Massilia sp. METH4: one gene and its partner. The protein of the gene in region 1 interacts with the protein of each later gene in a pairwise test. Links are inferred from orthologs where the notes say so. Each region holds a gene or a part of one and is shown on either strand. Other genes may lie near its edges. The genes, in order: rlmN and ftsZ.

Region 1 (3,163 bases):
CCAGTAGGTGTTGCGCAGGACACGATTCTGGGCGACCGCTCGCCCGCCTGCATATTGATAAGTTTTTTCCAAGTTAGCCATTTTGCACTCCTTTTGTCGGTACGGTGTACCCTTGCCAAAGCTTAGCACGCGAGGTGCCGAAAAGGGCTGATGCCCGCCGGGATGGTCTATTGATTGATTTCTCTCTTGAAATCCACCGGAAACCGCCCAACTGCCTGCGAACGGCTGGGCTTCCCAGCCAAAACCGCTCGCGATGATGCGCTTTCCAGGGTTTCGATGCGGCTATCCGCCGCTTGTTACGCCATCTTCCGCCCCAACACGCATAGTATATGGGGTGTTGTATGCTAAAATCAAAGGTTGATCGAGAAATCAATTTCGTTTTAACCCTTTCTTTTTACTGGAGTTTTTAATAATGGCAATCGAACGCACCCTGTCCATCATCAAACCGGACGCAGTGGCGAAGAACGTGATCGGCCAGATCTACAGCCGTTTCGAAGGTGCCGGCCTGAAAGTCGTGGCTGCCCGCATGACCCAACTGTCGCGCGCCGAAGCCGAAGGTTTCTACGCCGTGCACGCTGCCCGTCCGTTCTTCAAGGACCTGGTGGACTTCATGGTGTCCGGCCCGGTCATGATCCAGGTTCTGGAAGGCGAAGGCGCCATTGCCAAGAACCGCGACCTGATGGGCGCGACCGACCCGAAGAAGGCTGAAAAAGGCACCATCCGCGCCGATTTCGCCGACTCCATCGATGCCAACGCCGTTCACGGTTCGGACGCTGCCGAAACCGCCGCCACGGAAATCGCTTACTTCTTCCCGGCACTGAACGTGTACTCCCGCTAATCGCTCGGCGATAGCGGCGCTCCAAGCTGTAACCAAAGCTGTACCGCCTGGCGCCCCGGCATGTCCGGGGCGAAGGCGTTTTGAATTGAAGATTAAAGATATGGAAACGACCCTCACCAACCTGCTGGACCTCGATCCCGCGCAACTGATCGACTACTGCGCGCAGTTGGGTGAGAAGCCGTTCCGCGCCAAGCAATTGCAACGGTGGATCCACCAGTTCGGCGCGTCGGACTTCGACAGCATGACCGATCTCGCCAAGTCGCTGCGCGAGAAGCTGAAGACGCGCGCCCATATCACGGCGCCGGCGATCATCAGCGACCACACGTCGAGCGACGGCACGCGCAAGTGGCTGGTGGACGTGGGCAACGGCAACGCCGTCGAAACCGTCTACATCCCCGAGGAAAACCGCGGCACGCTGTGCATTTCCACGCAGGCCGGCTGCGCCGTCAACTGCCGCTTCTGTTCGACCGGCAAGCAGGGCTTCAACCGTAACCTGACGGTGGCCGAGATCATCGGCCAGCTGTGGATGGCCGAGTTCGAGCTGCGCAAGACGAAAGGCATCGAGCCGGGCCCGAAAGGCGAGCGCCAGATCACCAACGTGGTGATGATGGGCATGGGCGAGCCGCTGCTGAACTACGAGCCGACCGCCACCGCCTTGAAACTGATGCTGGACGATAACGCCTACGGCCTGTCGCGCCGCCGCGTCACGCTCTCGACCTCGGGCGTGGTGCCGATGATCGACAAGCTGTCGCAGGATGTGCCGGTGGCGCTGGCCGTGTCGCTGCACGCATCCAACGACGAGCTGCGCAACGGCCTGGTGCCATTGAACAAGAAGTATCCGCTGGCCGAGCTGTTGGCGGCCTGCAAGCGCTACCTGGAATTCGCCCCGCGCGACTTCATCACCTTCGAATACTGCATGCTGGACGGTTTCAACGATACCGACGAGCATGCGCGCGAACTGGTGGCGCTGGTGAATCACCCGCAGTATGGCGTCAATTGCAAGTTCAACCTGATTCCGTTCAACCCCTTCCCGGAATCGGGCCTGACGCGCTCGAAGAACCCCCGCATCAAGGCTTTCTCGGAAATCCTGATGAATGCCGGCATCGTCACGACGATCCGCAAGACCCGTGGCGACGACATCGATGCCGCGTGCGGCCAGCTTGCCGGCGAGGTCAAGGACCGTACCCGCGTGGCGGAGCGCATGGAAAAGATGGCCGAGTATCAAAACAAGTTCGGTGCCGATTTCGGCAAGATCGTGGAGATTCGTTCCTGATGGCCAAGCCCGTCCAGAGCCGCGCGCGCCTGGCAGCCCTCGGCATGGCCGTGGTGCTGGCGACGCAGCTGGCTGCCTGTACGGGCGGGCCGGGCGGGGCTGCCGCCACGAGCGGCAAGGCCGAGTTGCCCACGCTGTCGGATGCGACGGCCGCGCAAAAGCGCGCCCAGATCCGCATGCAGCTGGCGGTCGGCTACTACGAAGCGGGCCAGTTGCCGGTCGCGCTCGACGAGATCAAGAAGGCGATCGACGCCGACCCGCAGTACGCGGATGCCTACGGCATGCGCGCGCTGATCTACATGGGCATGGGCGAAACGACGCTGGCGGACGATAACTTCAAGCGCGCGCTGCAACTGGCGCCGAACAACCCGGACGTCGCCAACAACTATGGCTCGTTCCTGTGCCAGAGCGGGCGGGTGGCGGAGTCGTTCCGCTGGTTCGACGCCGCCCTGGCCAGCCGGCAGTACGCGTCGCCCGCGAAGGCGCTGAACAATGCGGGCAATTGCGCGCTGAAGAGCAAGGATTACGACCGGGCCGAGCAATATCTGCTGCAGGCACTGCAGCTGGCGCCGGACCAGCCATCGACCAGCGCCAACCTGGCGCGGGTTTATTTCGAGCGACGCGACTACGCGCGCGCCAACTTCTTTATCACCCGGCTGGGCAAGGTGGCCCGGCCCGACAGCCTGCCGGCCGACGTGCTGTGGCTGGCGATCCGGGTGCAGCATCGCCTTGGCGACAAGGCGGCGGAAGAGGAATGGGCGGCCGGGTTGCGTCGTCACCAAGCCTCGCCCGAGTATGCTGCGTATCAACGTGGGGCGTTTGATGAGTGAGACAGGGGTAACAATGGATTCAGAAGGGCAAAAAAAGCCGCAGAGCCAGCCACCAGCGCAGCCGGCCGGAGCAATGCTCGCCGCGCAACGCGAGGCCATGGGCCTCTCGGTGGAACAGATTGCTGACCAGCTGAAACTGGCGCCGCGCCAGGTGGTGGCGATCGAGCAGGGCGACTACGCGTCGCTGCCGAACATGGCCGTCACGCGCGGTTTCATCCGCGC
Region 2 (3,311 bases), 2.9 Mb from region 1 along the record:
GCGGGCTTCAACATCTGGGCGTTTCTGTTCGGGGCACTCTACTTTCTGGCAAAGGGAATGTGGCGGCGCGCATTATCGTATACGCTCACTGTGGTGGCGATTTCGATAATTTTCACCGTGTATTTTGGGTCTAATGAAGTAGGTAAACGGCGGCCAAACCCTGTGAACCTTGGAGGAGCAGTCTTTTTCTCCATCATGGCAAATCGGTCCTACTACAAACACAAGGTCCTCAATGACCGCGGCTGGTGGTAACCAATAAAAAAGCCGCGCAATGCGCGGCCTTGCCTTCGACTCAGTCTGCTTACAGCTGGCCCAGCAGCGTCTCCGCGTTCGACACCTCGAACTTGCCGCCCTGCTCGATGTTCAGCTGCTTGACGACACCATCCTCGACCAGCATCGAGTAGCGCTGCGAGCGGGTACCCATGCCGAATTTCGAGAAATCGGCATCCAGGCCCAGCGCCTTCGTGAAGGCGGCGTTACCGTCGGCCATCATGCGCACGATGCCGGTGGACTTCTGTTCGCGGCCCCAGGCGCCCATCACGAACGCGTCGTTCACGGCGATGCACCAGATCTCGTCCACGCCCTTGGCCTTGAACTCTTCCGCGTGCTGCACGAAGCCGGGCACGTGCTTGGCCGAGCAGGTGGGCGTGTAGGCGCCCGGCAGGCCGAAGATCGCGATCTTCTTGCCCTTGACGAGGTCTTGCACGTTGAACGTGTTGGGGCCCAGCGAGCAGGCTTCGGTTTCGACTTCGATGTATTCGGACAGCGTGCCTTCCGGCAGGGTATCGCCGATTTTGATGGTCATGTTCGTACTCCTCACTCAAGCAGAAAAACTAGGCGAAAAAAAACCGCCGCGGGCAGCTACCCGAGGCGGCAGCTCCGGCAGTATGCCAGAGCGCGAGCGAACCCGCTCGAAAGCGCCGGCCCCTCTCACGTAGGCCGGCGAAGACGGAGCCCGCGAGGACTCCGCGAATCCAATCCGATCAGTCGGCCTGCTTGCGCAGGAAGGCCGGGATGTCGTAGGTTTCCATGCCGTTCTTTTCCATCGCGCGCACCTGCTCGGAAGCCGATTCGCGGCGCCATACGGCCGGCGCCTTCATGCCTTCGAACGAGTGGCCGCCGGCCACGCCCGCGCCCATCGTCACGGAACCGGTGGCACCGGCCAGGCCAGCCTGCGGGTTCAAAGGGTTGTTGTGGGTGCCCGTGCGCAGCATCTGCTGCGGCACCAACTGCACGTGCTTCTTGTTCTTGCCCAGGCCCGTGGCCACCACGGTGACGCGGATCGCATCGCCCATCGAATCGTCGTAAGCGATGCCCTGTGCGATCGATGCGTCCGGCGCGGCGAAGGCGCGCACGGCAGCCATGACTTCCTTGATTTCCTTGCCCTTCAGGCCACGGCTCGCGGTCACGTTGACCAGCACGCCGCGCGCGCCGGACAGGTCGATGCCGTCCAGCAGCGGCGATGCCACGGCCTGTTCCGCGGCGATGCGCGCGCGGTCCACGCCGGAAGCGACGGCGGTGCCCATCATGGCCTTGCCCTGCTCGCCCATGATCGTCTTCACGTCGTTGAAGTCGACGTTGATGTGGCCCGGCACGTTGATGATCTCGGCGATGCCGGCGACCGCGTTGTTCAGCACGTCGTCGGCATGCTGCAGCCATTCGATCAGCGATTCATCCTCGTAGATCTCTTCGAGCTTCTCGTTCAGGATCACGATCAGCGAGTCGACGTTCTGCGACAGCTGCTCCAGGCCTTCTTCGGCGATCTCCATGCACTTCTGGCCTTCGTGCGAGAACGGCTTGGAGACCACGGCCACGGTCAGCGCGCCCAGCGACTTCGCCACTTCCGCGACGATCGGGGCGGCGCCGGTGCCGGTGCCGCCGCCCATGCCGGCGGCGATGAACACCATGTGCGCACCGCGCAGCGCATCCTCGATGCGGTTGCGCGATTCCTCGGCCAGCTTGCGGCCGACGTCGGGCTTCATGCCCGCGCCCAGGCCGGTCTCGCCGATCTGGATGATGTTGTCGGCCTTGGAAGCCGACAACGCCTGGGCATCCGTATTGGCGGCGATGAATTCCACGCCGCTCATGCCCTTGTTGATCATGTGCTGCACCGCGTTACCGCCCGCGCCGCCCACACCGACCACTTTGATCACCGTTCCCAGTGATGCGTTATCGACCATATCGAACTCCATGATGTGCTCCTAGAAGAAGAATGCGCCCTTCAATTGCCAGCCCTTGCTTATCGGTAGAAGGACCGGGCTTGACGACCGCGAATATTTTAAAATTACTCGACCCTGGTTTCTACTGTGTCCTCAGAAATTCCCGAGGAACCATTCCTTCATGCGTTGCCAGACCGCCTTCACGGACCCGTCCTGGCGCGTCACGATGTGCCCGCGCAGATACTGCTTCTTCGCCTCCAGCAGCAGGCCGAGCACGGTGGCGTAGCGGGGGCTGCGCACCACGTCGGCCAGCTGGCCGCGATAGTCCGGCGTGCCGAGGCGCGCCGGTTTCAGGAAGATGTCCTCCGCCATTTCGACCATGCCTGGCATGATCGAGGAGCCGCCGGTCAGCACGATGCCGGACGAGAGCACGCCCTCGTATCCGGACTCGCGCACCACCTGGTGCACCATGGCGAACAGTTCCTCCACGCGCGGCTCGATGACGGCAGCCAGCGCCTGGCGGGACAGGTTGCGGGGGCCGCGGTCGCCCAGGCCCGGCACTTCCAGGTGTTCACCCGGATCCGCCAGTACCTGCTTTGCCACGCCGTAGCGGATCTTAATTTCCTCCGCTTCGGACGTGGGCGTCCGCAAGGCCATCGCGATGTCGTTGGTGATCTGGTCACCGGCGATCGGGATCACTGCCGTATGGCGGATCGCGCCGTCCGAGAACACTGCAACGTCGGTGGTGCCGCCGCCGATATCGATCAGCACTACACCCAATTCCTTTTCGTCCGGCGTGAGCACGGCATCCGCGGATGCCATCGGCTGCAGGATCAGGTCCGAGACCTCGAGCCCGCAGCGCCGCACGCACTTGACGATGTTTTGCACGGCGCTCACCGCGCCCGTGACGATATGTACTTTCACCTCCAGCCGGATGCCGCTCATGCCGATCGGCTCGCGCACGTCTTCCTGGCTGTCCACGATGAATTCCTGCGGCACGGTGTGCAGCAGCTGCTGATCAGTGGGGATGTTAACCGCCTTGGCCGTTTCGATGACGCGCGCCACGTCGGTGGCCGTGACCTCCTTTTCCTTGATCGCCACCATGCCGCTCGAATTGAAGCTGCGGATATGGCTGCCCGCGATGCCCGCATA

The links.
Region 2: the proteins of rlmN (region 1) and ftsZ interact in binary tests that used the Escherichia coli proteins (3 or more experiments, as listed by UniProt). The link is inferred for Massilia sp. METH4 from one-to-one orthologs.

What each region holds. Positions count from the first base shown.
Region 1 is NZ_CP146614.1:60,955-64,117, reverse strand. Bases 181-3,024 are described here. They hold rlmN (23S rRNA (adenine(2503)-C(2))-methyltransferase RlmN), read left to right. Parts: upstream 181-938; coding sequence 939-2,111; downstream 2,112-3,024. Other genes in these bases: V6Z91_RS00285 (helix-turn-helix domain-containing protein), read left to right, coding at 3,015-3,024; pilW (type IV pilus biogenesis/stability protein PilW), read left to right, coding at 2,111-2,941; ndk (nucleoside-diphosphate kinase), read left to right, coding at 413-838. Outside these bases: V6Z91_RS00305 (Bax inhibitor-1/YccA family protein), read right to left, coding at 1-81; more of V6Z91_RS00285, read left to right, coding at 3,025-3,163.
Region 2 is NZ_CP146614.1:2,918,705-2,922,015, reverse strand. Bases 89-3,080 are described here. They hold ftsZ (cell division protein FtsZ), read right to left. Parts: upstream 2,193-3,080; coding sequence 984-2,192; downstream 89-983. Other genes in these bases: ftsA (cell division protein FtsA), read right to left, coding at 2,313-3,080; V6Z91_RS12970 (peroxiredoxin), read right to left, coding at 302-805; V6Z91_RS12975 (DUF2628 domain-containing protein), read left to right, coding at 89-252. Also shown: more of V6Z91_RS12975, read left to right, coding at 1-88; more of ftsA, read right to left, coding at 3,081-3,311. UniProt on the Escherichia coli protein: Essential cell division protein that forms a contractile ring structure (Z ring) at the future cell division site. The regulation of the ring assembly controls the timing and the location of cell division.